DNA from 4 places in the Streptomyces sp. NPDC048506 genome. Region 1 is predicted to be linked to each of the others. Evidence: riboswitches for the same ligand, from Rfam matches in the RefSeq annotation. Region 1 holds a riboswitch; each other region holds the start of a gene.
The links. A riboswitch is a leader RNA that binds a small molecule or an ion and turns the genes downstream of it on or off. The one in region 1 is predicted to bind cobalamin.
Positions count from the first base shown of each region.

Region 2: linked by a shared signal. The riboswitch ahead of AB0C96_RS14545 (acyl-CoA thioesterase) and the one ahead of metE (5-methyltetrahydropteroyltriglutamate--homocysteine S-methyltransferase) in region 1 are both predicted to bind cobalamin.
Region 3: linked by a shared signal. The riboswitch ahead of AB0C96_RS13185 (cobalamin biosynthesis protein) and the one ahead of metE (5-methyltetrahydropteroyltriglutamate--homocysteine S-methyltransferase) in region 1 are both predicted to bind cobalamin.
Region 4: linked by a shared signal. The riboswitch ahead of AB0C96_RS21510 (HoxN/HupN/NixA family nickel/cobalt transporter) and the one ahead of metE (5-methyltetrahydropteroyltriglutamate--homocysteine S-methyltransferase) in region 1 are both predicted to bind cobalamin.

Region 1 covers NZ_JBEZIX010000014.1:72,072-79,019, forward strand. The annotation lists gene AB0C96_RS13835 (DUF6777 domain-containing protein) at 1-366, shown strand, start outside; gene AB0C96_RS13840 (Ig-like domain-containing protein) at 599-1,777, shown strand; gene AB0C96_RS13845 (aldo/keto reductase) at 1,866-2,921, opposite strand; cobalamin riboswitch at 3,063-3,250, shown strand; gene metE (5-methyltetrahydropteroyltriglutamate--homocysteine S-methyltransferase) at 3,424-5,748, shown strand; gene AB0C96_RS13855 (phosphocholine-specific phospholipase C) at 5,828-6,948, opposite strand, start outside.
Region 2 covers NZ_JBEZIX010000015.1:54,522-61,469, reverse strand. The annotation lists gene AB0C96_RS14560 (helix-turn-helix domain-containing protein) at 35-757, opposite strand; gene AB0C96_RS14555 (PaaI family thioesterase) at 824-1,282, shown strand; partial or broken gene AB0C96_RS14550 (transposase) at 1,924-2,162, opposite strand; gene AB0C96_RS14545 (acyl-CoA thioesterase) at 2,319-2,699, opposite strand; cobalamin riboswitch at 2,918-3,099, opposite strand; partial or broken gene AB0C96_RS14540 (short-chain fatty acyl-CoA regulator family protein) at 3,180-3,389, opposite strand; gene AB0C96_RS14535 (MFS transporter) at 3,879-5,021, shown strand; gene AB0C96_RS14530 (sugar ABC transporter permease) at 5,018-6,112, shown strand; gene AB0C96_RS14525 (acyl-CoA dehydrogenase family protein) at 6,102-6,948, opposite strand, start outside.
Region 3 covers NZ_JBEZIX010000013.1:119,279-126,226, reverse strand. The annotation lists gene AB0C96_RS13200 (extracellular solute-binding protein) at 1-1,365, opposite strand, end outside; gene AB0C96_RS13195 (caspase family protein) at 1,362-4,034, opposite strand; gene AB0C96_RS13190 (hypothetical protein) at 4,040-4,483, opposite strand; cobalamin riboswitch at 4,687-4,820, shown strand; gene AB0C96_RS13185 (cobalamin biosynthesis protein) at 5,004-6,005, shown strand; gene AB0C96_RS13180 (cobyric acid synthase) at 6,053-6,948, shown strand, end outside.
Region 4 covers NZ_JBEZIX010000025.1:100,259-107,206, forward strand. The annotation lists gene AB0C96_RS21490 (alpha/beta hydrolase) at 1-624, shown strand, start outside; gene AB0C96_RS21495 (hypothetical protein) at 696-1,250, shown strand; gene AB0C96_RS21500 (DoxX family protein) at 1,907-2,458, shown strand; gene AB0C96_RS21505 (VOC family protein) at 2,631-3,131, shown strand; gene AB0C96_RS21510 (HoxN/HupN/NixA family nickel/cobalt transporter) at 3,144-4,322, opposite strand; cobalamin riboswitch at 4,350-4,574, opposite strand; gene AB0C96_RS21515 (alpha/beta hydrolase) at 4,739-5,587, opposite strand; gene AB0C96_RS21520 (MarR family transcriptional regulator) at 5,584-6,294, opposite strand; gene AB0C96_RS21525 (nucleoside/nucleotide kinase family protein) at 6,351-6,948, opposite strand, start outside.

The DNA.
Region 1 (6,948 bases):
CCGGCCGACACCCCCAGCGGCCCCCCGTCGTCCCAGCCCCCGCCCTACGGATCGACGCCACCGGGCGAGACCCCCACCGGGCCCTCCGGCACCTCGCCCTCCGGGCCGGGCACGTCCGAGACGGCCGGCACCACCGGCTCCGGGACCCCGCCGGAGACCACCGGGGGCACCAGCACCACCGGTGGGCCGACCGAGACCACCGGGGGCACCACTCCCGGCGGCGAGTCCAGCACCGGCGGCGGCACCTCGACGGGCGGCTCGACCGGCGGCGGGACCACGACGGGCGGCGAGTCCGCCGCCACCGGCGGAACCTCGACCGGCGGTGGCACGACGACCGGCGGCGGGACATCGGCCCCCGGCTACTGACGCGGGGACCGGAGGCCGGGAGACGGCGCGAGGAAACCGGCGGAAGGACCGGAACCTCGCGCTCCACCGGCGTCGATATCGAACTGTGTCCTGAATATCCGGTGCATCGGACAACCATCGCAGCGAACATCCCCTCTCCCTGTGCGGCGGGGGCATTGGCGACCTTTGACGGTTACGCCCTCACTGGGCCCGACCCCGCCACTGCCAGCCGTTCTGCTTTGGAGGGACTCCCGTGCACGCCGCACTCCGACGCCACCCCGCCCGGTTCATACCCGCCCTGATAGCGGCCGCCGGACTGATGACCGCGTGCGACGGCGGCACCGACGCGGCGAAGGAGGACGCGCCGGCGGCGAAGGTGACCGTCACCCCGTCCGCGGGCAGCAAGTCCGTCAAGCTCGGCTCGGAGATATCCGTACGGGCCTCCGGCGGCAAGCTCACCGCGGTCGAGGTCAAGGACGACAAGGGCGCCAAGGTCGCCGGGCGGCTGGCCGGCGGCGGCGCCTCATGGACCTCTGACGGCAAGGTCCGGCCGCAGACCACCTACACCGTGAAGACCACCGCGAAGTCGACGCAGGGCAAGGAGTCCTCCGCCACCTCGACGTTCACCACGGAGCAGGCCGACAAGGTCAACAAGCTCACCAACACCCCGGGCGGCGGCCAGACCGTCGGCACCGGCATGCCGATATCGATCCTCTTCGACCACCCGATAGCCAAGGACCGGCGCGCCGAGATCGAGAAGGCACTGAAGGTCACCTCCCAGCCGAAGGTCGAGGGCTCCTGGGGCTGGGTCAAGGACTGGTCCGGCAAGGACCGGATCGACTGGCGGCCCAAGGACTACTGGCCGGCCGGCACCAAGGTCTCGGTGAACGGCGCGCTGGGCGGTATCAACTCCGGGACGGCCGGCGGCTGGTTCGCCCGGGACTACACCTTCGGCTTCACCGTCGGCGCCGACCGCAAGGCCGTCATCGACGTCCCCTCGCACACCCTGACCATGTACGAGAACGGCAAGAACGTCGGCAGCATCACCGGCTCCGCGGGCTCCCCGCAGGACCCGACCCGCGGTGGGGTGCACACCGTGCGCAGCAAGAACGCGGCGGAGACGATGGACTCCGCCACCATCGGCCACGGCGACGAGTGGATGCTGGACTCGCAGTGGGTCACCCACCTCACCGCCTCCGGGACCTTCCTGCACTCCGCCCCGTGGAACAAGTCGCTCGGCGTGGTCAACAACAGCCACGGCTGCTTCGGCATGACCACCTCGGACGCCAAGAAGGTCTACGACTTCCTGACGATCGGCTCCACGGTCGAGGTGAAGGGCACCACCAACCCCAACAAGACCGACGTCGGCAACGGCCTGGAGGTCTGGCAGGAGACCTGGCAGCAGTGGCAGCAGCGCAGCGCCCTGAAGTAGGCCCCCGACCGGGGAGTTGAGCGCACGCCGCCGCCCGGCATCCGGGCGGCGGCGTTCGACGCTCCGGCTCCCGGCGGGCTGCGCCGGGTCAGCGGACCTCGTGCACCGTGCGGCGGTAGGTGGAGCGCTTGTCCTCGATGTCGGCCCAGCGGTCGCCGTAGACGTTCTCGGTGATGCCGGGCTGCCGCAGGAAGTCGTGCGGGAAGCCCAGCGGCACCGCGCTCGCCGCGTCCAGCCGTGCCAGCGCCGCCCCGTCCAGCTCGACGTCGAGGCCGGCGAGGTTGTCGGCGAGCTGGCTCTCCTTGGTGGCGCCGATGATCGGGATGACGTTGCCGGGCCGGCTGCGCAGCCACGCCAGCGCCACCTGCGCGGGGCTCCAGCCGCCCTGCTCGGCGATCTCCAGTACCGCGGTGAGGGTCTCGTCCTCGTTGTGGTCCCCTGTGTGGCTGCCGGTGACGTCCAGCCGGCCGGTCTCGCCGCGGCGGTACTTGCCGGTGAGCTTGCCGGCCGCCAGCGGCGCCCACGCCAGTACGGCCAGGTCGAAGGCGCGGGCCTGCGGCAGCAACTCCCGCTCCGGTGTCCGCTCCAGCAGGTTGTAGCGCAGCTGCGAGCCGGCGAACGCGCTCCAGCCGCGCAGCTCGGCGAGGGTGTTGGCCTGCGCGATCTCCCAGGCCGGCCAGTCGGAGACGCCCAGGTGGAGCACCTTGCCCGAGCGCACCAGGTCGTCGAGCGCCCGCATCAGCTCGTCGACCGGGGTGAAGTTGTCCCGGGCGTGCACCCACAGCACGTCGAGGTGGTCGGTGCGCAGCCGGTCCAGGCTCGCCTCCACCGACCGGACCAGGTTCTTGCGGTGGTTGCCCGCCGCGTTCACATCGCCCTTACGGGTCGCGCAGGTGTACTTGCTGGCCAGCACGAAGCTGTCCCGGCGGCCTTCGAGCAGCTCCCCGAGCAACTGCTCGGCGGCGCCGTCGGTGTAGTTGTTGGCGGTGTCGAGGAAGTTGCCGCCGGCGTCGGCGTAGGCGTCCAGGATCCGGCTGCTGGTGTGCTTGGCCGCGCCCCATCCCCACTCCTCGCCGAAGGTCATGGTCCCCAGGCTCAGCTCGCTGACCCGCAGGCCGGTCTTGCCGAACAGTGTGTAGCGCACGGTGTTCCCTTCGCTCGGTAGGTGATCACCACGCTAGGAGTTGAAGCGCTCTCCAACGCGAGGCGTGCCCGGCGCGGGTGACCGGATCACCGGGGAGGGCCTACAGGGGTCGGGAGGGCATCGCCTAGGCTGGCCCTTGCGTCTGGTTCGCCCTGCCCGCCAGGCAGGTGCGTCGTAAGAGGGAACCCGGTGGAAATCCGGGACTGCCCCGCAGCGGTGAGTGGGAACGACCGCCGTCACACGCACTGGGCCCGTCCGGGCCTGGGAAGCGACGGCCAGTAGGTATCCGCCCTTGGCGGACGTGCCCGCGAGTCCGAAGACCTGCCAGTGCCCCCGCACGACCGGTGTGCGGGGTGATCTCGGTGACCTTCGAGGGCGGGTCGGCGGACACACCAGGCGGCACGGGCGGCGGCAGCGCACCCGCGACCCGCCCGGTGGGCCACCCCTTCGCGCCCTCCCCCGTCCCGGGGTCCACAGAGGCACGCTCGCGAAGGAGAGTTCCGTGACCAGCACGTCCACAGCCGCGGCAGTACGGGCCACCGTGCACGGCTACCCCCGGCAGGGGCAGCACCGCGAACTGAAGAAGGCCATCGAGGGGTACTGGAAGGGCCGCGTCGACGCGGACGCCCTGAGGGCCACCGCCGCCGGGCTGCGCCGCACGGCCTGGCAGCAGCTCACCGCGGCCGGTATCGACGAGGTGCCGACCGGCGACTTCTCGTACTACGACCACGTCCTGGACACCAGCGTGATGGTCGGCGCGATCCCGGCCCGGCACCGTGCCGCGGTGGCCGCCGATCCCCTGGACGGCTACTTCGCCATGGCCCGCGGCACCCAGGACCTGGCGCCGCTGGAGATGACCAAGTGGTTCGACACCAACTACCACTATCTCGTACCGGAGTTGGGGCCGGAGGCGGTCTTCGTCGCGGACTCCGCCAAGCAGGTCGGCGAACTGACCGAGGCCCTCGCACTCGGCCTCGCCGCCCGCCCGGTCCTGGTCGGGCCGGTCAGCTACCTGCTGCTGGCCAAGCCCGCGCCCGGTGTCGCCGCCGGGTTCGAACCGCTGACGCTGCTCGACCGGCTGCTGCCCGTCTACGCCGAGGTGCTCGCCGACCTCCGGGCGGCCGGCGCCGAGTGGGTGCAGCTCGACGAGCCCGCTCTCGTCCAGGACCGCAACCCCGCCGAACTGGCCGCCGCCGCCCGCGCCTACCACCACCTGGGCACCCTCACCGACCGCCCGAAGCTGCTGGTCGCCTCGTACTTCGACCGGCTGGGCGAGGCGCTGCCGGTACTGGCCAAGGCGCCCGTCGACGGCCTGGCGCTGGACTTCACCGAATCCGCGGCGGCCAACCTGGACGATCTGGCGGCGGTCGGCGGGCTCCCCGGCAAGCGCCTGGTCGCCGGCGTGGTCAACGGCCGCAACGTCTGGCTCAACGACTTCGAGAAGTCCCTGACCACCTTGGGCACCCTGCTCGGCCTCGCCGACCGGGTCGACGTCGCGTCCTCCTGCTCGCTGCTGCACGTCCCGCTCGACGCCACCGCCGAGCGGGAGATCGACCCGCAGATCGCCCGCTGGCTGGCCTTCGCCCGTCAGAAGACCACGGAGATCGTCACCCTGGCCCGCGGCCTGCTCCGGGGCACCGACACCATCGCGGCCGAACTGGCCGCCAATCGCGCCGCGCTGGCCTCCCGGGCCGGCTCGGCACTCACCCACGACCCGGCGGTGCGCGCCCGCGCCGCGGCCGTCACCGAGGCCGACGGTCGCCGGACCCTGCCGTACGCCGAGCGGGCCGCCGCCCAACGCGCCCGGCTGGGACTGCCGTTGCTGCCGACCACCACCATCGGCTCGTTCCCGCAGACCGCCGAGCTGCGCACCGCCCGCGCCGAGCTGCGGGCCGGCCGGATCGACACCGCCGGGTACGAGGAGCGGATCGCGGCCGAGATCCGCGAGGTGCTCACCTTCCAGGAGAAGGCCGGCCTGGACGTGCTGGTGCACGGCGAGCCGGAACGCAACGACATGGTCCAGTACTTCGCCGAACAGCTCACCGGCTACCTGGCCACCCAGCACGGCTGGGTCCAGTCGTACGGCACCCGTTACGTCCGGCCGCCGGTCCTCGCCGGGGACGTCGCCCGCCCCGGGCCGATGACGGTGCGTTGGACGGCCTACGCCCAGTCGCTCACCGACCGGCCGGTCAAGGGCATGCTGACCGGTCCGGTCACCATGCTGGCCTGGTCCTTCGTCCGCGACGACCAGCCGCTCGGCGACACCGCCCGCCAGGTGGCGCTGGCCCTGCGCGACGAGGTCGACGACCTCGAAGCGGCGGGCAGTTCGGTCATCCAGGTGGACGAGCCGGCGCTGCGCGAGACGCTGCCGCTGCGCGCCGCCGACCGCGCGGGGTACCTCGCCTGGGCCACCGAGGCCTTCCGCCTCACCACCGGCGGCGTCCGCCCGGACACCCAGATCCACACCCACATGTGCTACGCGGAGTTCGGCGACATCGTCCGGGCCATCGACGACCTGGACGCCGATGTGATCAGCCTGGAGGCGGCCCGCTCCCATATGCAGGTCGCCGACGAGCTGGCCGCGGCCGACTACCCCCGCGAGGTGGGGCCCGGCGTCTACGACATCCACTCCCCGCGGGTACCGAGCGCCGCGGAGGCAACGGGCCTGTTGCGCAAGGGACTTGAGGCGATCCCCGCCGAGCGCCTGTGGGTCAACCCGGACTGCGGGCTGAAGACCCGTGGCTGGCCCGAGGTCCGCGCGGCGCTGGAGAACCTGGTCGCGGCGGCGCGGGAGGTCCGCGCCGGCCTGCCGGACGCGGCCTCCTGACGCCACGGGGCGCCCGCCGGATCGGCGGGCGCCCCGTTCCCCGCGGTGCGGGGGAGCGCGCGAACCTCGTCGCCGGCGGTCAGCCGGTGATGAGTGCCGGGTCGCTCACGCCCGCCTGGCCGTTCTCGACGTGGCCGGCGAACCGGCGCAGGAAGGTCTTGTCGGTGTCGGAGGTGACCGACAGGTCGTACCAGCGCTTGCTGGCCCGCAGGTCGACCGTGTGCTCCACGGTGGCGCCCGCCTTCACCTTGAAGGTCTCCGCGGCGCCGCCGTACGCGTTCGTCACGGTGAGGTTGGCGGCGGCGCTGCCCGCGTTCTTCAGGGTCAGCTTGATGTTGCCGCTGGCCTTGTCGTGGCGGGCGGTCACCTCGGGGCCGGCGGTCTTGCCGGGGCCCTTGAAGACGCGCAGGAAGCCGTTCGGACCGAACACCGACAGGTCGTGGGCGCCCTTGGAGTACGCCGAGTTCCAGGTGTCGGAGATCTTCTTGCCGGCCTCGGTGGTGTAGGTCCAGGGGCCGTCGGTGCGGTTGCCGGAGCGGACGTGGAAGCAGACGCCCGCCGCGTCGCCGCCGCTGAAGGTGAGGGTGAACGTGCCGGCCGCCGGGTCCGCGGAGCCGTCGACCAGCGGCGCGTACGGCAGCGGGCGCGTGCGGCGGGAGCCGGACTCCTGCTTGGGCAGGGCCGGGTTGGCGGGGGCGTGCGGGACGTAGTCGGGGTGGCGCTCGTGGTCCGGCGGCTGGTAGCCGGCGGTGTCCGGCAGGGCCGCCGGGCCGGTGTCCTTGCCGCCGAAGTCGAAGGCGGCGGTGAGGTCGCCCGAGACGGTGCGCCGCCACGGCGAGATGTTCGGCTCCTTGACCCCGTGGCGCTTCTCCATGAACTGGATGATCGACGTGTGGTCGAGGACCTCGGAGCACACGTACCCGCCGGTGCTCCACGGCGAGACCACGATCATCGGCACGCGCATGCCCATGCCGTAGTGGCCGGCGGCGTAGCTGGCGTTGCCGGGGAAGTAGTCCAGGCTCGTGTCGACGGTCGACTTGCCCTGGTCGGCGGAGGACGGGACGTACGGCGGCACGATGTGGTCGAAGTAACCGTCGTTCTCGTCGTAGGTGATGAACAGGGCGGTCTTGCTCCACACCTCGGGGTTGGACGTCAGCGCGTCCAGCACCTGCGATATGTACCAGGCGCCGTAGTTCACCG
Region 2 (6,948 bases), on a different contig from region 1:
GGGATTCAGCCGCAAACGCGGCCGCCGGGTTCGCTCACCCGCCGTCCTCCACCGCGGTGTTCAGCTGCTGTCCGGCGATGGGAGCACGACCGCGGTGTGGGACCGTGGCAGGCGTGGCGCGGAGCAGGTAGCCGGAGAACCAGGTGGGGAAGGCCCGTCGCAGCGTGCTCGGTCCGGTCAAGGTGACGGCTCCTGAGCGCAGGAGCGGGGCCCATGGTGTCTCACCGAGCCAGTAGCGGGTCAGTGCCTCCAGGTCGGCGTCTACTCGCAAGGCCACCTCGAAGCCGCCGTCGTCAGTGCACAGGTCGACCTGCGGCCGGGCGATGTGCAGGAAGTACGGCCCGCCCTCGGTTCCGCGGAAGCGCAGTTCGACGATGGTCCGCCGCTCCGGCAGGTGCTCGGTCACGGTACGGCGGCGGATGTCCCACACCAGGACATCGGGGTCGAGGTGTTCGGGCCGCAGGCCGCGCCGGTCCCAGTGCATGGCCCAGCCGCCCAGTTCCCGCACCACCGGCGCCAGATTCTCGCCCGCCTCGGTGAGCCGGTAGCCGCCGTCCTCCCGTGACACGATCCCGGCCTTCTCCAGGGTCTTCAGGCGCGTCGAGAGCATGGTCCGTGAGATGCGCGGCAGACCCCGGCGGATGTCGTTGAAATGCCGCTCGCCCAGCAGCAGCTCCCGTACGACCAGCAGCGTCCACCGCTCACCCAGGACTTCCAGCGCGCGGGCGACCGCGCAGAACTGCCCGTATCCACTCATGCAGCCCACGGTAGCGGTCCAGAATCCGTACTTGTCTTGGCGTGGAAGCGATCTAGCGTTACTGCCATGAGCAGCGAAAACACCGAAACCACCGCTCCTTCCGGCCTGGACTTCCTGCGTTCGATCATCGAGGGCCGTACGCCGCAGGCACCCATCTCGCACACGCTCGGCTTCACGCTCGTCGACGCCGAGCCCGGCCGGGCGGTCTTCGAGGGCGGAACCGGCGAGCACCTGTACAACCCGATGGGCACCGTGCACGGCGGCTACCTGACCACCCTGCTGGACTCGGCGCTCGGCTCCGCGGTCTTCAGCCGCCTGCCCGCCGGTACGGGCTACACGACCGCACAGCTCAACGTGCATCTCATCCGGCCGGTGACCGCGCGGACCGGAAAGCTCCGGGCGACCGGCACCGCCGTCCACGTCGGGCGCACGCTCGGCACCGCCGAGGCTCAGGTGGTCGGCGTCGACGACGGGAAGGTGTACGCACACGCCACCACCACGTGCGCGATCTTCCCCGTCCAGTGAGAGCGGCTCCACGAGTGATGGCCCTGAGACGGCCCGATCCGTCGCCGCCCAGCGCCACATGCCCCGGTCCGCTGTGATCGCCGCCCGGCTGCTCGACCACCGGCCAGCCGGCCAAGGCACTGTCAAAGACGTGCACCACGTGAGCGTGGCCACGATGGGAGAATCTGGGGAGAATCGGCTGTGTAAGACGGCATGAACCTGAAAGACCGTGAAAGGTGGATATCCGCCGGCCAGGCAGGTTCTGATCCGCATCGGCGCAGGTCAGCCTTGACGTGGGCGATCGGTCGGATCGTGGCTCAGTCGGGTTGGGCTGCTTTCACCGGCTCCCCGCTGTTCCCCGCTCGATCTGGTGCGCTTGTGGTGCGGGGGTGAGGGGGTGAGCGGAACAGGGCCGAGGGCTGCCGCGTTCGCAGGGTGGGTTGTCAGTGGCCCTGGCTAGCATCTTGGATGCGCGGTCGACTTCCGGGGTGTCCAGCTCTGTAGAGCAGCTTCATCCCCGATTCTGTCTGGGGGCGGCCCGGGGCCGACCCGGGACCTAACCGACGGTCGGGCTTCGTCGATGGCCAAGAGCGAGACCTGTCAGCGCCGGCCGCGCACCAATCAGTGCTGTACGTCGACCGCTGGTGTACGACTTCCAAGCGTGCACCTGCCCGGACAGACGCGACCAGGTGAGGCGCGTTCACCGCCCGCCACCGCCGCTGGGCGGACTCCACCAGCTTGAAGACCATGGCCAGGGCGGCGGTGCGGGAGCCGGCCCCGCGGGTGACGTTGGTCCGCGACCGCACGGTGGAGATGGGGAATCAATGGGGTTCGTGGTGCGCAAATGGATCCAGTGCTCGGCGGGGAAGCCGAGGAAGGCCAACAGCTACTCCTCGTCGTCGTTCGACGGACTGGTGGCAAGGCACGCACATCCTGAGGCGCCACTGCAGGTCGAGTACCAGCTCACCGCTTTGGCCCGGACCCTGCTGGCACTCTGGTGGCACGGGTGGTTCTGTTCACGAGCTTCTCGCGAACAGAACCACCCGTGCGCACGTCGCTAGGCGAGTTGGCCTCCACGCGCGTTCGTCCCGCCGTCGTCAAGAGCGGGAACCGGGCGGGGCGTGCCTTCGGCGTCGATCGCGACGAAGGTGAGTCGGCCGGTGGCCACTTCGGCGACGGGGCCGGCGGCGTTCCAGCGCTCGGCCGTCACACGGACCACCACCGTCATCGATGTCCGGCCGGCGCGTTCGAGTTCGGCGTGCACGCTGAGCAGATCGCCGGCGCGCACGGGGGCGAGAAAGGTCATCCGGTCGACAGAGACGGTCACGGCCGGGCCATCGGCGTGGCGCCCGGCGGCGGCAGCGGCTGCGTCATCGATGAGCTTCATCACGACGCCACCGTGGATGGTGCCGTAGAGGTTGGTGTCGTGCTCGCTCATGATGTGCGCGAGTGTGACCCGGGAATCAGCCGGTGTTTTCTTGGCAGCGGAATGCAGGGTGACGGTTCGGTCGGCCACGTCAACTCTCCTTCGCGAGTCGCGGCAAGCAGGCCCGGGGCGCGAAGGAAGCGGTGACGGAGGGGCACACCGTGTGCCCGGATCCGCCGGCCTCCGTCGAGCCGCCGAGATCACCGCACGCCCCGTGGCGTACGGGCAGCGGCAGGTATTCGGACTCGCGGGCACGCCTCCCGCACGTACGAGTCGTACGTACCAGGCATCTACTGGCCGTCGCTTCCCGGGCCCGAATGCGGGCCCAGTGCGTATGACGGCGGTCGTTCCCGCTCACCGCTGCGGGGCAGTCCCGGACTCTCACCGGGTTCCCTCTTACGACACGCCCGCCTGGCTGACGGGGCGAACCAGCTGCCACGCCAGGGTAACCGCAACGGGAGCCGGCCCTACTTCCTGTGCTCCGCGGCGCCGTCACGCCGGGCGGTCCGCCACCGGATACGGCACGAACGTGCCGCTGTTCTGGTCGATCTTCAGAGGGCGACCGAGGGCCGGTGCAGCGCGCTGGGAGCCGTCGAAGCGTTCGCAGACGTGGCAGCCCATGCCGATGGGTGTGGCGGCGGAGGGACCGTCGAGGTCGAGGCCGTCGGAGCAGACGACGCGTGAGGCGTGGCGGATCTCGCAGCGGTGGGAGGTGCGTATGAAGTGCTCGACGGCGTCGGAGTCGCCGCCGAAGCCACCGCGAGCGTCCACCCTGGCAGCGCAGGACCGGACATCACGGCATGCCCTGTCGCGGACAACACGACGCAGACCGCGGCGAACACCGCGGCCCGGATATATCGCAGCGCAGCGGTGACAGGCATGGCACCGACATCATGACAAGGCGCCCCACCGGTTTCGGACAGGGGGTGGCCGAATGCCGACCATGGCCTGCGTAAAGCGTCACCTTCAGCCGCCGGCGGTGCTGACAAGAACGACCAGCCTGCGGTCGGCCGGCGACCGGGAACTGGCGACCCGGCCCATACGACTGACTGGGGCGGGCCCCATGGAGGGGTCGCGGGCCGGCGTCTCGGGAGGGCTGCTGCGGTGCGAGTGAAGCGAGGGGCGGAGACAGAAGCGGAGGCCGGCGGACCCGACGGCGACATAACAGGGTCGCGAGGGCCGGGCCCGGCTGTGACCGTCCTGCTGACGAGCGCGATGGCCTTCTCGATGATGCAGCTCTTCCTGATCGGGGCGCTCGGGCCGCGACTGATCGGCGAGCTGGGCATCTCGCGGACGGTGCTGGGGCTGACGACCACGGCCGGGTTCGGTGCGGCGGCTCTGCTGTCGCCGGTGGCGGGGCGGTTGGTTGACCGGGTCGGGCCGCGGCGCTGTCTGGTGGTGCTGTTGCTGCTCGCCGGGGTCTCGTTGACGTTGATCGGGGCCGCTCCGGGGGCGGGGATGCTGCTGGCCGCGGTGGCGCTCGGTGGTCTGCCGCAGGCCCTGGCCAATCCGGCGACCAACAAGGTGATCCTGGCCGTCGTTCCGGCCGAGCGGCGGGGTGGGGTCACCGGGCTCAAGCAGTCCGGAGTGCAGTTCGGCGCCTTCGTGGCGGGGCTGCCGCTGTCACTGCTGGCCGTGGGCGTGGGCTGGCGCGGTGCGGTGTGGACGGCGGCGGGCACGGCGGCATTGGCCGCGGGGTGGGCCGCTCTCGCACTGCCGCCCGACGCGCCGGCGACGGCTCCCGGCCAGCGCCCACCGTCCTCCTCGCGAGGTGTGACGAAACGGCTGGCGGTCTTCTCCTTGTTGCTCGGCTGCGGTATCGCCTCGGTCAATACGTACCTGGCGTTGTTCGGTTCGCAGCGGCTGGGCCTCTCCCCCACCACGGCCGCCGCACTCGTAGCCGTTCTCGGCGTCGCCGGCATAGGCGGGCGCGTGGGGTGGTCGCGTGCGGCGGGGCGGCCGGGGCGGGCCGAGGCGATGCCCGCGCTGCTGGCGGCCGGGGCGGTGGGCGCGGCGCTGCTCCTCGCCGCCGCGGTCCTGGCGCATCCGCTGGTGTGGGTGGCCGCGATCACCCTCGGATCGTTCGCGGTGTCGGCAAATGCGGTGTCCATGGTGCTGGTGATGCAACGGGCGGCTCCGGGGCGTGCCGGGCAGGATTCGGCGCTGGTCTCGGCGGGCTTCTTCGCCGGGTTCGCGGTGGGCCCGCCGTTGTTCGGTGCGTTGGTGTCGGCCTCCGGCTACGTACCGGGATGGCTCCTGGTGGCCGCCGAGTTCGTGGCGGCGGCGATGGTCGCCGTACCGCTGATGTCGCGCCGCCGCGGGGAGCCGGGATGAGCGTAATGAACACGCCGTCAGGAGAGGCGAGTTGGGCCGACCGGGCGCTGGCGTCCCTGTTGGCGCGGGTCTCGGTGACGGCGGACGAGGTCGGTCCGCGCTTCCCCCTGTACGCGGACCCGGACACCGGGTCCTGGACCACCACCGCTCGGGGTTCGTGGACCGGCGGCTTCTGGGCCGGACTGTTGTGGCTGCGTGCGCTGTCCTCGGGCGACCCGGACCACCGGAAGGCCGCGGCCGACTGCACGCAGCGGTTGCGGTACTGGGTCGAGCAGGACACGGCCACGCGCGGCCTGGTGTTCTGGTACGGCACCGCTTTGGCCGCCGGGCCAGGTGGCCACGAGGCGGCGGGCGAGCTGAGGGACGAGGCGGCGCGGGCCTGTCTGGCCGCGTACGACGCGGAGTTGGGGCTGGTGCCATGGGGCGATGCCTTCGGCGGGCCGCGGTTGCTGGCACGCGCGGACGGGGTGCCGGGGTTGGTACCTCTGCTGGCGCACGCGCCGGGCAGCGGGCCGGCCGCCGCGTACGGCCACCTCATCCGGCACCTCGAACTCTGCCTGTCCGAGGAGCCGCCACGGCCGGCATGGCAGGCCCGGCCGCCCGCCGCATGGACGGCGTACCCCGAGCCCGCGCCCGGCTGGAGCCGCACGGCGGCGTGGCTGTTGCTGGCGGTCGCCGACGCGCTGCACTGGCTCGGGGACGAGGACACCGGTCTGCGGAAGGCCGCAGCACACCTTGCCGCACTGCGCCTCGCGCCGGATGCGAGGCTGATCCCGCCGGCGCAGGACGCACATCCGCACGGCCCGGTCGATGCATCGGCCGCAGCGATCGAGGTGGTGGCGGCGTTGAAGCTGGCCGCGTTCGCGCGGGCCACGGGCGACGAGCCGGAGGGCGATCGGCTGGCGACCCGAGGGCGGCTGGTCCTGCGCCGCCTGACGGAAGCACACCTGTCCCCGACGGGAGTATTGCAGGACGGCTGCTACGACGCCGAGCGCGGCCTCGCCACCCGCCACGAGCTGGTCTGGGGAGACTTCTTCCTGGCGTGGGGGTTGGCGCTCCTCACCGGGCTGACGCAGCCGTTCACGATGTGACGTCGTACGCACGCAGGACCCGACGCGCCACCGCGGCGATGTGCAGCTCATCCGGGCCGTCGAGCAACCGCGCCGCGCGCCCCGTCCGGAAGAGCGCCGGCAGCGCGGTGTCCGGCCCGAGTCCGGCCGCGCCGTGCACCTGGATCGCGGCGTCGGCGACGTGTTGCAGCATCCGGGCCGCCGCGACCTTGGCGAGCCCGGTCTCCACCCTGGCGTCCTCGCCCGCGTCCAGACGGGCCACCGCCTCGTACACCAGCGGCCTGGTTGTACGTATGGCGAGCAAGGCGTCGAAGACCAGCTGCTGGACGAGCTGCCGGTCGGCCAGCGGGCCTGCGCTCTGGGCCCGCGAGCGTGCCCGTACGCACATCAAGTCGAAGGCGCGCTCGGCCTGTCCGAGCCAGCGCAGACAGCGCAGGATGCGGCCCAGACGCAGCCGTTCACCGGCGATGCGCAGCGCCGTGCCGCGCTCGCCGACCAGGTGATCCGCGGGCACGGTGACGCCGTCCAGCTCGATCTCCCACTGACCGCCCACCCCCAGAACCGGCAGTTCGCGCACCACCCGGAATCCCGGCGCGGACGTGGGGACCAGGAGCAGTGACAGGTCCGACGGGTCGTCTCCGGTCCGCGCCATGACAGTCACCAGGTCGGCTTCGCCCGCGCCCGTGATGAACCACTTGCGGCCGTGCACGGTCCACGTCCCCTCGGCTCCGGGCTCGGCGCGCGTCGACGTCAGGGTGGGGTCGGTGCCTGGTGTGTCGGGCTCGGTCATCGCGTAGCAGATGCGCAGCTCGCCCGCGGCGATGCGTCGCAGACAGCGCTCCTGGACGGGCGCGGTG
Region 3 (6,948 bases), on a different contig from region 1:
AAGCGCCTCGTCTGCTTCTCTGGCCAGTTCGTCGGCGATCGCCGTGCCGCCGCGGCTGTTGAGGTACTCGGAGACCCGGATCTGCACGACCTTGCTGAAGGTCTGGTAGTGGGCGCTGCGCGGCCGCGGCTCGGCCGCCCGCAGCGCCGCGTACAACGTCCGGGTGTACGGCGGCTCCCGGCCGGGCCACGGCGCCCGCTGCCCAGTGGTGCCGTGCTCGGCCGGATCGGGCGGCAGCGGACAGGAGGGCGCCTTGCCCGCCTGCCGGTACGCCGAGTCCCGGGTCGCCGCGAACCCCCGCTCCAGCAGACAGCGCTCGCTGCTCGGGCTGGTCAGCGCCTCGATCAGGGCCCGGGCCCCGGCCGGCCGCTTGCTGCCGGCCGAGATCGCCAGGTTCTGCCCGCCCAGGACGGACATCCGCTTGCCGTCGGCGGCCCGGGCCGGCAGCTCGGCGACGTCGAACTGGGTGCCCGGGGTGAGCTTCTCGGCGACCGAGGCGTACTCCACCGGCCAGTTGCGCATGAACAGCGCGCGGCCGTCGGCGAACCAGCGGCGGCTCTCCGTCTCGTCCATCGCCGTGGCCTCGTGCGGCATGATCCGGTCCAGCCGGTCCTTGACGTCCGCGACGCCCAGTTGGAGCGCGCCGACCTGCTCGCCCTTGGTGAAGCTGGTGGCGTCCGGGTCGCCGCCGCTGGCCCAGGCGGACTCCAGGGTGTTGACGGTCAGCCCCTCGTAGGGCCGCAGCTGGGCGACCATGCCGTACATCCTGCGGTCCTCGGGGACCTTGCCGTCCTTCGCCCGGGCCGCGAGGTCGCGGTTGTAGGCGGGCGCCACCTTGAGGGCCATGTCCTTCAGCTGGCCCCAGTTGGCCGGCGGGGCGTACTCGCCGTACCTGGCGAGGATGTCCTTGCGGTAGTAGAGCAACCCTGCGTCGCTGTTGAACGGGACACCCCAGATCTTCCCGTCGTAGTCGACGGTCTTGACCACGCTGGTGAGGAAGTCGTCGTCCAGGGGCGCGTCCCAGGGGCGGATCACGCCCGCCTCGGCGAACTCCGCGGTCCAGGCCACGTCGAGGTTCAGGACGTCGTAGTCGCTGTTGCCGGACTGGCCCGCGGCCAGCAGCTGGCTGCGCTGGCCGTCGGCGGTGTCCGGGAGCTTGACGATCCGCACCGTGCGGCCGGTGCGCTTCTCGAACGCCCGGATGAGCTCCTGGCGGACGCCGGTGCTGCTCAGGTCGCTACCGGTGGCCACGACGATCGGCCCCAGCTCCGGGCCGGGCTCCGGCCCCGCGGTGCAGCCGCCGACCGCCGCCGTCAGCAACAGGCACAGCAGGGCGGCCGGCCAGCCCGCACGGGAGCGTCTCATCGGTCCCCCCGGCCTGCCGTGCCGATCGAGGCGACCAGCCCGGCCAGCAGGTCGGGCGCCTGTGGACCACCGGGTACGCACTGCCCCCGGGACGCGCCGGCCAGCCCCTGAAGGGCGAAGGTGTCGCAGCCGGTCCGGCCCATCACCAGCGTCAGCACCGGCACCGCGGGCTTCTCCTTCAGCAGCGCGGTGAGGGTCTGCTCGACGCCCGCCGCGCGCCCCGGCCCGCCGTCGTCCTCGTCGAGGATCAGCACGATCGCCTGATTGCTGCCGGCCGACTTCTTCATCTCCCGTACCGCGACGGTCAACGCCTCCTCCATGGCGGCGCCGTGGTCGACGAGCTCGCCCGGGCCTCCCCTGCCGATCCTCTCCAGCTCGGTCTTGCCCCGGGCAGGGTCGGCGGTGCCGAGCGGGACGACCCGGCGCACCGACCCCCGGTCGCCGGGGTGCGCACGGTCCGGGAAGGTCCACAGGCCGTAGGTGTGGCGGTCGCCGACCATCTCCAGGACTCGGCCCGCCGCGGCGAGCGCCACCGGCAGCTTGCCGCCGTCGGCCATCGACGTGGAGGCGTCCATCAGGATCAGCAGCCGGCTGGACTTCTGGGCCTTGTCGTAGCCGTCCAGCACCCGGGCGACCTGGCCGGGGCCGACCGCGAACCGGTTGACCGGGGCGTCCAGGTCGGCGCCCGCGCGGCTGCTCCGCAGCGGCGAGCCCGCCGGGAGCACGGGCTGCCCGCCGCCGTCCGCGCCGGCCCCGCCGGTCACCGGACGGTAGCCCTGCCCGACGAGGGTCCGCTGGCCGCCGGCCGGGTCCCGCAGCCAGCCGGCGAACCGGTCGACCGCGGCCCGCCTGGGGGTGGCGTCCGTGGTGCCGCGCCAGTCGACCCGGATCAGCGGGTGGTCGAGCGCCGGCACGTTCCTGGGGTAGTACGCCGCGTACCGGTCGCCGGGGGCGAGCGGGGCGTCCTGGGCGGGGCAACTGCCGATCGCGTGGCCGAGGTTGAAGTCGGCGAGGGACTTCTCGGAGACCAGCGGCGCCGCGTGGGCGCCCTGGCCGGTGCCGGGGCCGCCCCGGCGGTCCGGGCCGGCGGCCGGGCGCAGCGAGCAGAGCAGCTCGGTGCTGCCCGCGTACTGGCTGCCCGGTGCGGACAGCCGCTGCTCGGCGCCCTCGGCGAGGGCCGGGTCGGGGTCGCCCGACGGGCCGATGGCGGAGCCGTCGCCCGCGAGGTAGAGGCCGATGGTGTGCAGCAGTCCGGTGCCGGACAGCACCGGACTCGGGCGGAGGAGTCTCAGGTCGCCGTGGGCGCTGTCGGTGCCGGCGAGCAGGTCCCGCCAGGAGGCGCCGACCGGTTCGACGTCGTCCAGCCGCTTGGTGGCCGGGATGCCGACGACCAGTGGGCTGTAGGCGACCGGGCCGGTGTTGTGCAGGGCCGCCGGGGAGCCGGCCGGGGGCATCCCGCGGCGGGCCTCCTCGTAGTCGGCGGTGGATTCGGGGATCCACAGGTCGGGCTGCGGCCCCGGCCGGTAGAGAGGGTCGGGGCCCTTGGTGTCGGACGCGCCCCGGCCGGTGCCCTTGGCCTCGCCCTGCCAGCGGTCGGCGGCGGCGAAGCCCTGGTCGACCTGGTCCTTGGCGGCGGAGTAGACGGTGATCTGGGCGCGCCGGCAGCCGCGCGGCAGGTCGCCCTCGCCGGGCAGCGGGCGGGTGTTGAGCTCGGACATCTCGTAGTCGAACGCAGCCTGGCGCAGGGCGGGTTCGGCCTCCGGGGCGGTCAGCAGCCGCAGCTCCAGGGCGGGCGGGCAGTCCGGCAGCGGGCGCAGCACCTGGAGGGCGACCAGCCCGGCGGCGGCCAGCACCAGCACCGTGCACAGGGCCAGCAGCAGCCGCAGCCGGGGCCGGAGGTGCTGGTTGAACCAGCGGCGTAAGCGGACCCGCGGCGGGGTCGGCAGCCGCACTTCGGGGGTGGCGAAGGTCAGGACGACGTCGTCGACGGTGTTCTGCTTCGCCGACCGCGGCTCCCACACGTCACCCATCGGGGTCCGCTCGTCGGCGAGCCGCACCCGCAGCTCCCGCACCAGGTCCTCGAAGGTGACGAACCGGCGGCCGGGGATGCCGTGTTCCAGGACCTCCACCACGGCCCGGGTGAAGAGCGTGCCGCCGGCCGGTTCGTCGCCGCTGAAGATCCGGCGGTTGGGCTGGGCGGCCATCAGCAGCGACATCGGCTTGCGGCGGGAGTGGAAGGCACCGTCGGCGTTGCCGGAGTAGCAGCACTCCAGGACGATCACGATGCGCTCGGCCCGGGCGTTGTCGAGGCAGGAGAGGACCATGTCCTGCCAGGAGACGGTGGTGTGGCTCTGCCGGGGCACCGACGCGCCGACCATCAGCTGGAGATCGCCGCCGTCGCTGCCGACCCAGCCGTGGCCCGAGAAGTGCACCAGCAGCAGCCCGCGCGCCTCGTCGGCGGCGGCGGTGAGCGCCTGCACCAGCTCCCACGGCTCCTCGGGGCGGCAGAGCGTGACCTCGTCGGCGGTGAACAGATCGGTGCCGGTGAGCGCGCGGCGGAGCTCCGCGGCGTTGTCCTCCACCGCGGGCAGGTCGGTGAGGGTGGTGTAGTCGTGGACGCAGATCAGCAGCGCGCGGTTGAGCTTTCCCCGTGCGTCGTATTCGGACATCCGGCTCAGTCCTCGACGGTGCTGCCGCCCCCGTGCGCCGGGCTGCCGGGATCGCGGCGTGTGGTGTCGCCGACCGTGTGCACCTCCCCGCCGGTGCCGACGTCGACGGCGGGCGCCTCGCCCGCGGCGCGCTCCTCCTTGCGGCGCCGCAGCCACTCCCGCAGGGCGATGCTCAGCCCCTTGGTGACCTCGGTGGCGACCGCGCCCACGATCACCAGGATCAGGTCGTCCACGCCCACGGCCATGTCACCCAGATCGGGTCCGTCGGGCGGGCCGGTCTCCGGGGCGGGGTGCGGCCGCTGCTCCCAGGAGTGTTCCTGGCGGGTCAGCCAGGGTTCGCGCTCCAACCACGCCCGGAGGTCGTCGAGATCCTGCTGCGGATTGTTCGTCCCCGTGACCCTGATGCTGATCTCGTGACGACCCTCATGTCGATCGGCGCTCTCCGGCATCCCCCGGCCCCCCTTCCGGCGGCCCCGTCGCCACCGTGCACCAGATAGTGACGTGGGATCAGGGGCAGGGGCAACCGTCTGTGACGCCACAGCCACCCTGTGGCGTCCGCCACAGCGCCCGCCGTGGTGCAGCGCCGCAGGTCAGGGGTGAGTTGACGGGCATTCGCGGGGCGTGGTGGACTGCCGGGGCCAATCGGCGACAGAAGAGGAAGTCCGGTGAGAATCCGGCGCGGTCCCGCCACTGTCACCGGGGAGCGTCCCTCCGACGAGGGCCACGGTCCGTACCCGTACGGACTGGAAGGCCGGAGGCCACGCCGATCCGGGAGCCAGGAGACTCTCGTCGCCGTTCCGTCGAACCAGGGCGCGGACCCTGAGTGAGGACGTACGCCCATGCCCGGCTGCCCTTCGAGAGCCCCGATGCCCGCTGCCGCAGGGCCCGTTCGAGGCGCCGTGCCAGGCGTCCCAGGCGTCGCGGCCCAGGCGGGACCGTGCGGACACGCCCTGCCGGCGGCCTGACCCGATGCGCGGCGAACACGCGGGATATGCGTGCGGCGCGGCCCTCGGCTTCCTCGGCGACCTGATCGCGGCGGATCCCCGGCGCGGCCATCCGGTGGCCGCGTTCGGCCGGGCCGCGGGCGCCGTCGAGCGACGGCTGTGGCGCGACCACCGCGGCTACGGGGCGGCGCACACCGTGCTGTGCGCGGGCGGCGCGGCCGCCGGTGCCGCCCTGTTGCAGCGCGCCGTGGGGCGCCGCCGCGGCGCCCGGGTCACGCTGACCGCGGCGACGGTGTGGGCGGTGCTGGGCGGCACCTCGCTCGGCCGGGAGGCGCGGGCCGTCGGCGGTGCGCTCACGGCGGGCGATCTGGACGTGGCGCGGGAGCGGTTGCCGCATCTGTGCGGGCGCGATCCGCAGGCGCTGGACGGGCCGCAGATGGCCCGCGCGGTGGTGGAGTCGGTCGCCGAGAACACCTCGGACGCGGTGGTGGGCGCCCTGGTGTGGGGCGCGCTCGGCGGAGTGCCCGGGCTGGTGGCGTTCCGGGCGGTGAACACCCTGGACGCGATGGTGGGTCACCGGTCGCCGCGCTACCGCCGCTTCGGCTGGGCCGCGGCCCGGCTCGACGACCTGGCCGGCTGGCCCGGCTCCCGGCTGACCGCCGCACTGACCGTGCTCGCCGGCCCGGACCGGCGCGGTGCGCTGCGGGCCTGGCGGGCGGACGGCGGTGCCCACCCGAGCCCCAACGCGGGCCCGGTCGAGGCGTCCTTCGCGGGCGCCCTGGGCGTACGGCTGGGCGGCACGCTGGCGTACGGCGGGCGCGTCGAGCACCGCCCGGTGCTCAACGGCGCGGCGCGGCCGGCCACCGCGGACGACATCGAGCGGGCGGTGCGGCTCTCCCGACGGGTGAGCGCGCTGGCGCTGGCGGCGACGGTGGCGGGGCGGCTGGCGGTGGCCGCGGCACGGCGCGGGAACCGCAGTGCGAGCGGGTACCGGAGCGGCAGCGCGAGCGGGAAGGGACCCCGGTGAACAGGAAGTTGAAGGCCTCGTCCGGTGCGGGCGTCGGCGGTGGCCTGATGGTGGCCGGCACGACGTCCGACGCCGGCAAGAGCGTGGTGACGGCGGGGATCTGCCGCTGGCTGGTCCGGCAGGGCGTCCGGGTGGCGCCGTTCAAGGCGCAGAACATGTCGCTCAATTCGTTCGTGACGCGCCAGGGCGAGGAGATCGGGCGGGCCCAGGCGATGCAGGCCGCCGCGGCCCGCGTGGAGCCGACCGCGCTGATGAACCCGGTCCTGCTCAAGCCGGGCGGCGACCGCAGCAGCCAGGTGGTGCTGCTGGGCAAGCCGGTGGGCGAGCTCAGTGCCCGCGGCTACCACGCGGGGCGCCAGGAGCAGTTGCTGGACACCGTGACCGGGTGCCTGGCCGAGCTGCGGCGGACGCACGACGCGGTGATCTGCGAGGGCGCCGGCAGCCCCGCCGAGATCAATCTGCGGCGCACCGACATCGTGAACATGGGCATCGCCCGGGCCGCCCGGATACCGGTGGTGGTGGTCGGCGACATCGACCGCGGCGGGGTGTTCGCGTCGTTCTTCGGGACCACCGCGCTGCTGTCGAAGGAGGACCAGGCGCTGGTCGCCGGGTACCTCGTCAACAAGTTCCGGGGCGATGTGACGCTGCTGGAGCCGGGGTTGGACATGCTGCGGGGCCTGACCGGTCGGCCCACGCTGGGCGTGCTGCCCTTCGCCCACGGGCTCGGCATCGACGAGGAGGACGGGATGGGGGTGTCTCTGCGCGGCGCGGTCCGCGAGAGCGTGGTGGCGCCCCCGCACGGCGCGGACGTGCTGCGGGTGGCGGTCTGCGCGGTGCCGCTGATGTCGAACTTCACCGATGTGGACGCGCTGGCCGCCGAACCGGGCGTGGTGGTGCGGTTCGTGGACCGGCCCGAGGAGCTGGCCGACGCCGACCTGGTGGT
Region 4 (6,948 bases), on a different contig from region 1:
ACGAACGTTGATGAGCAGATCGAGCGGGTAGGCCGGCGGCAGAAGGCGTCCCAGGACAAGGGTGGCGAGAGCACCGCGGTGGTGTCGTGGCTCGGATACGACGCCCCCGAGGTCGACGGCAGCATGACCACGACCGGGCGTGCCGACGCTGGTGCTGGCGACCTGAGGAGCTTCACGCATGGCTTGCGCGAATCACACACCGGCGAGCGTGCCCATATGACCGTGCTGGGACACAGCTACGGCTCGACGGTGGTGGGCGACGCCGCATCCCATGGCAACGGCATCGATGCCGACGATGTCGTTGTGGTTGGCAGCCCGGGAATGACAGTGGACCACGCCAAGGACCTGCAGATGGACCCGGACCATGTTTGGGCTGGCTGGGCACCGGACGACATGGTCTCCACCGTCGCCTCGGACAAGACCCTGGGAGAGAATCCCGCAGACCAGGAGTTCGGAGGCAAGGTCTTCGACGTGGACACCTCGGGGCACGGCGGCTATTGGGACAAGCGCAGTGACAGCCTCGCCAACCAGGGCCGCATCATCGCCGGAGTGCCTCCTACAAGGGGGGAGTATCACGTGCACCCGCAGCCCAACCCACCCGGGACCACGGGGCCGAAATGGTGACCGGCAGCACCCGGCGCCCCGTCCGTATCAGCGTGCTCACACTCGTTGCCTTGCTCGCATCTGGAGGATGTATGACCGACTCCGGGAAAAACGATCCGCTACCCGTCAAGAGCAGAGAGGGAGCCGAACGCTCGGCCCGCGAACTGATCGCCTCACTGGCCAGTCAGTACGGCCTCCAGGTCGACGGTAAAACGGTGAGTAAGGAATTCTTCGAATGTTTTGGTGAAAACCACGAGCATGCCAATGACGGCCGTTTCGACCTGTCCTACGCAGTGCGTGCCAAGCTCCACGGGGACGAGCATGGCAAGGCCCTGCGCCCCATGCGCAAGAAGCTCGAAGCCGAGGGCTACAAGGTCAGTGGCTACCGTGAGGAGCCGTCGCAGGCACTCATGGACGCCAAAGGTGGCAGCGATAACTTCTTTGTCTCGGTGGAAACTTTCGGGCGCGGCAACGCGCTTGTCTTCTCCGTGGAAACTCCCTGCTTTCTGCCGCCCGGCGTGAAGCAGGAACAGGTGTCGGCCCCGGTCCCCGCACAGAAATCCAACCCGATCGCCCCGGCAGCCCCCTCGCTCGCCGCAGGGCCCATAACCTCCACCACCCGCTTCCCCGACAACCCCTTCGGCTGATCGATCCCCGGACAGCCCGGCCCGGTTGGTGCCCCGCCGACTGGTTCCTGCAGTGCGCCTTCGGCGGGCACATCCAGGGCACTGCACACCGGGAAAACCCTGCGGACCAGCGAGAACTACCGAGCGTAGTTTCCCCTGGTCCGCGCGGGCTTTTCGGAATCAATCATGGTTGGGGTCTTCGGTTTTCTGTACCCCGTTTTTCGTACCTGGCCTCTGTCCCAGGCTTTTGCCCCGGCAGTTGGTGACGGCTGCCCATGACGGTTGTCCGTGACGGCTGCTCGTGGCGTCGGCGCCGGCAGGAGTGTTCGGTGCTCGTGGGTGAAGTGGCGCAACTTTCCGCGCTCGATTTTTTCGGGGCTTATGGGGTTGGATGTCCGCATTCGTTGGGTGGGCATTCTTGGGCATTCTTGGGTGTTCTTGGCGGTGGATTGTCAGGTCAGTGGCCTCCGGCTCGTTCAGGCCGGGGGTCACTGGTGTGCGGGGGAGGGTCGGGTTCGGGGGTGTCGGTGGGCTGTTGTTCGGGGTGGAGGTGGCGTGTATGGTCGGAACGCGGACTTGAAGTTTCAAGTAAATCTTCAAGTAAATGGTTCGGCGGGGGCGGGCGGTGTGCCGGTTCTGGTGCGGCGGCTGGTCAGTGATGGCAGGAAAGGTCCTTGATGACGTCCTCTCTCGGCACCCTTGAGTCCGTGCGCGGCGGCGGTTCGGTGCGCCCTGTGCCTGCTCTGCACGGATATGACACCGGGCTGCTCCTGCTGCGGCTCGTGCTCGGGCTGACCATGGCGGCCCATGGCGCCCAGAAGCTGTTCGGCTGGTTCGGCGGGCCGGGGCTGGACGGGACCGGGCAGTTCTTCACGATGAGCGGGTACCCGTCGGGCCGCGCCATGGCCGTCGTCGCCGGTGTGAGCGAGGCGCTCGGCGGGCTCGGGCTCGTGGTCGGGCTGCTGACGCCGCTCGCCGCTGCGGCGGTCGTCGGCACGATGATCAATGCGCTCGCCGTGAAGTGGGGCGGCGGATTCTTCGCACCCAAGGGCGTGGAGTACGAACTGCTGCTCGCCGCCGGTGCGGCGGCCCTGGCGCTGACCGGCCCCGGGCGTTACGCCGTCGACCGCATCCTGCCCGGTCTGCGTGCGCACCGGCTGGCGTACGGCGTGGCCGCGTTGCTGCTTGCCGCGGTGATGGCCGGCGGGGTGTTGCTGGTCCGGACGTGAGACCCCGGGCAGGGAGCAGGAGAGCTGGAGAGCAAGAGCGCCGGGGAGCAGGAGTGCTGGGGAGCAGGAGTGCTGGGGAGTGCGAGGGGGAGCGACAGGGCCGGGAGCGGCAGGCAGGTCAGGAGCGTGGCGCCACGGATGGTGTCGCGGTAGTCGATAAGGGAGTGGATTCATGGCCGTACGACGGCTCAACCATGCGGTGCTGTACGTCCGCGAATTGGCGCGGTCCGTTGCGTTCTACACCGAGGCTCTGGGGCTCACGGTGGACGTCGAGATACCGGGGCGGGCCGCGTTCCTCAGCGCGCCTGGTTCGCTCAACGATCACGATCTGGGGCTGTTCGCGGTGGGGTCGCACGCGCCTGGGCCCGAGGCCGGGCGGGTCGGGCTCTACCACCTGGCCTGGGAGGTCGGCACGCTCGGCGAGCTCGCCGCGGCCGAGGCGCAGCTCGCCGAGCGCGGGGCTCTCGTCGGCTCCAGCGATCACCTGGTGTCCAAGTCCCTGTACGCCAGGGACCCGGACGGCAATGAGTTCGAGGTGATGTGGCGGGTCCCGCGGGAGGACTGGCCGGGGCCCGACGAGGCGGACCGGCTGCGACCGCTCGATCTGGCGGTGGCGTTGCAGCGCTGGGGCCCGGACCTGGTGACGGGCGCCGCGGCCGGCTCGGCCACCTGAGGTCGGTCGGCCTCAGGCGTCCGGCGTCGCCCCAGCTGCCGGGTGCTCCTGCGGTACCGGCTCACCATGTGCAGCCGGCTTCGCCCGCTCGGCCCGTACCGCCCAGCGCTGCTCGACTCCGGCCACCCGCCAGTACGCCAGTGCCGCGGCCCAGACCACCACGAACAGGCCGACGATGATGAAGCCGACGTTGTCGAGGTTGAGGCCGGAGATCCAGCCGGTCAGCGGGTCGTTGAGGGCGAGCTTGTCGTGGAGGACGGTCACCAGCTCGATCGTGCCGATGAAGAAGGCGACGGCGATCGACAGGCCGGTGATGGTGAGGTTGTAGTAGACCTTGCGCACCGGGTTGGAGAACGCCCACTGGTAGGCGAAGTTCATGAACGTGCCGTCGAGGGTGTCGAACAGGCTCATTCCGGCGGCGAACAGCAGCGGCAGGCACAGCACCGCGTACCAGGGCAGGCCGGCCGCGGCGCCGCTGCCGGCCATCACCATCAGCGTCACCTCGCTGGCGGTGTCGAAGCCGAGTCCGAAGAGGAAGCCGAGCGGGAACATCTGGCCGGGGCGGGTGATGGACTTGGTGAAGCGGCCCAGGAAGCGGTTCATGAAGCCGCGTGAGTCCAGGTGCGTTTCCAGCTCGGCCTCGTCGTATCGGCCCGCGCGCATTGCCCGGAAGACCCGCAGGATGCCGATGAGCGCCACCAGGTTGAGCGCGGCGATCAGATAGAGGAACGAGCCGGATACGGTGGTGCCGATGACGCCGAGCAGCTGGTGGGTGCGGGTGCTGTTGTTCATCAGCGTCCCGGCCAGTCGGGTACCGCCGGCGATCAGCGCGGCGAGGACAACCACCACGCTCGAATGCCCCAGCGCGAACCAGAAGCCCACCGAGATCGGCCGCTTGCCGTCGGCCATCAGCTTGCGGGTGGTGTTGTCGATCGCGGCGATGTGGTCGGCGTCGAAGGCGTGGCGCATGCCGAGGGTGTAGGCGGTGATGCCGAGCCCGACGCCGAAGACCTGGCTGCCGACGGAGTAGTGGTGGGGGACCACGAGCAGGAACAGCACGCCGAAGGCGACGACGTGCAGCCCGGCTATGACGGCCATCAGGCCCGCGGTACGGACGGTGTCCTGCCGGCGCCAGCGGAACGCGACGGCGACAGGGGTGGTCGGGTTCGGGGTATCGGTGGACAGGGCCATCCGGTCACGCTCCAGCACCTCGTGGATCAGTTCGTGAGATGCCGTGGCCGGTCTCCTGGCTTACGGGTTCGCTGACGCTCGCGCCCACCCCCGCCTTCCCGGCCGCAGGCTGCGGTCAGTGGCGCCGTACGCGCGCCGTGCGCATACGGAAAGGGCTGGAAACTCCCCGATCACAGTGGCGAGGGCCGCTCCGGACTGGGACCACTAGGTCCGTCACCGGTCTTCCCGAACACCACGGCCCGGTCACTCTAACTGCTCACCGGGAGGGGACGGGCGGGCGCCGTTCGTCCGTGGTGCACGGCCGGGCCGGTCGGAAGAGAGCCAGGTCGTGGACGGTGGCCACGGGCACCGGCGGGCCAAGGAGGGCGGTCAACGGCGTCAGTAGGGCAAGGAGACGTCAGCAGTGCGAGGAGGCGTCAGCAGTGCAAGGAGGAGAGGAATGCGTGGAGTTCGTGGTCGAAGAGCGTGGTGTTCTCCAGGTTGACCATGTGGGCGGCGCCCGGTATGCGGACTCTTCGGGCCCCGGGGACCGTGAGCGCTATTGCATGGGCGTTGGCCGAGATGTCCGAGCTGTCGAGGTCGCCGTCGAACACCACCGTCGGTACCCCGATCTCGCCCAGGCGGTCCGCCGCGCCGACTTCCAGGGGCATCCCGGCGCCCACGCCATCGGCATGCACCTCGACGTTGGCCGCGGCCGAGGCGCGCATCCGCTCGCGGAACCCGGGGTGGACGGCGGACGGTTCGCGGTGCGGGCCGTCCACCCACATCCGTAGGAAGTGCTCGACGTAGCGCTCCGCGCCGTCCGGGGCGCCGATCGCCGCCACCTGCTCCCCGATGTGCTCCAGGACGAAGGGGTCGGTGAAGGGACGGCCGCTGATCCCGGGGGAGGCCAGCGCGAGGGCGGTTACCCGGTCGGGGTGGGCTATCGCGGTGTCGAGTGCGACCCGTGCACCGTGGGAGAGCCCGATGAGGACGGCGTGGGGGACGTCCAGCGCGTCCAGCAGGGTGCACAGGTCGTCGTGGTTGGCGTAGTCGCCGGCCACCGTGGAGGACAGGCCGTGGCCCCGGGAGTCGTAGCGGATCGCGCGGAGGCCGGAGTTCACCAACCAGGAGAACTGCTCGTCCCACATGTGCTGGTCGAGCATGCCGCCGTGCAGCAGGACCACGGCGGGGCCCGAGCCCGCCGTCTCGTAGAAGAGCTCGCCGTCGTCGATCGGCACGATGCCGTTGTCGATCTCGGACCAGGCCGTGATGGGCGGGGTCATTCTCCGGACCGTCCTTTGCCGGGGGCGCGAGCGGGGTCAGCAGCGCCGGTGGTGTCAGTGGGGTTTCTGTCTTTTCTATCGCGATTGTCGGGAGTGTGGTCAGTGCCGGTTTCGCTTGGCGACATGCGCGCACCGTTCGCCAGGTGCCGGAACTCCTCGCCGAGTCGGTCGAGTACGTGCAGTGCGGTGCGGACGTCCTCGGTGGACAGATCTGCCAGGCGCTGCCGCAGCTCCGTCACCTCGAACTCCTGGATGCCGCGTATCGCCTCCGCGCCTTGGGCGGTGAGCTCGATCAGGGGCGAGCGGCGGTGGGCGGGATTCGGGGCCGTGACGACCAGGTCCAGCTCCGCGGCGTGGTTCACCCAACGCTGCACCGGCTGTCTGTCGAGGTCCATCGAGCGCGCCAACTGCGGGACCGTTCGCGGGCCTTCGGTACGCAGTGCATCCAGCAGGGCGTGTTCGCCGGCGGTCATGCCGGTGGCCTGGAGCTCGCGCTCCACTGCGCGGACGACCGTGCGGTGCAGTGGCCACAGGCGGCGGATGACGCCGTACAGCAACTCCGCGGCAGGTGTGGGTTCTTCGGCGGGCCTCGGTTCTTCGGGCGGCCTGGGTTCTTCGGTGGGTGTGTGTTCTTCGGTGGGGGTGGGCGTCGGGTCTCCGGCGCCCCTCCCTCCGTTCCGTCCGGCATCCTCCGCGTTGACACTCATGATGTCATGATGGCATCACTGATGTCATTTGGGAAGGGGGTGGTCGCTCTGAGTGGTCACCCTTCCGTCGGACGTGGAGCCGCTTCGGGGGAGAAGGTGATGACCAGGTCGGCGCGGTCGCGGGTGGCCGCCACGACGCGGGCGTTGGCCTCGTCCGAGGTGAGGACGAATCGCTCGGCCTCGGCACGCGGGCGTCCGAAGCGCACATGCCGGTCGACCAGCCGGCGGACCCGCTCGGGAGCGTCCAGGTCCACGTACCAGACCTCGTCGAGCAGTCCGCGGATCCGTGACCAGGGAGCCGAGTCGAGGAGGAGGTAGTTGCCTTCGGTGACGACGAGCGGGACATGCGGTGCCACCGGGATGCTGCCGGCGACCGGCTCCTCGATGCGGCGGTCGAAGGTCGGGGCGTAGACGGCGGTGTCCGGCTCCGGCGAGCGCAGGCGCGCCAGTAGCGCCGCGTAGCCGGCGGGATCGAAGGTGTCGGGCGCGCCCTTGCGGTCCGCCCGGCCGAGGCGGCGCAACTCGGCCTCTGCGAGGTGGAAACCGTCCATCGGGACGAGCGTCGCCCGGCCGGCCAGCTCGGCCACCAGGTGGGCGGCGAGGGTGGACTTTCCGGCGCCGGGCGGCCCGGTGATGCCGAGCAGCCGGCGCCGG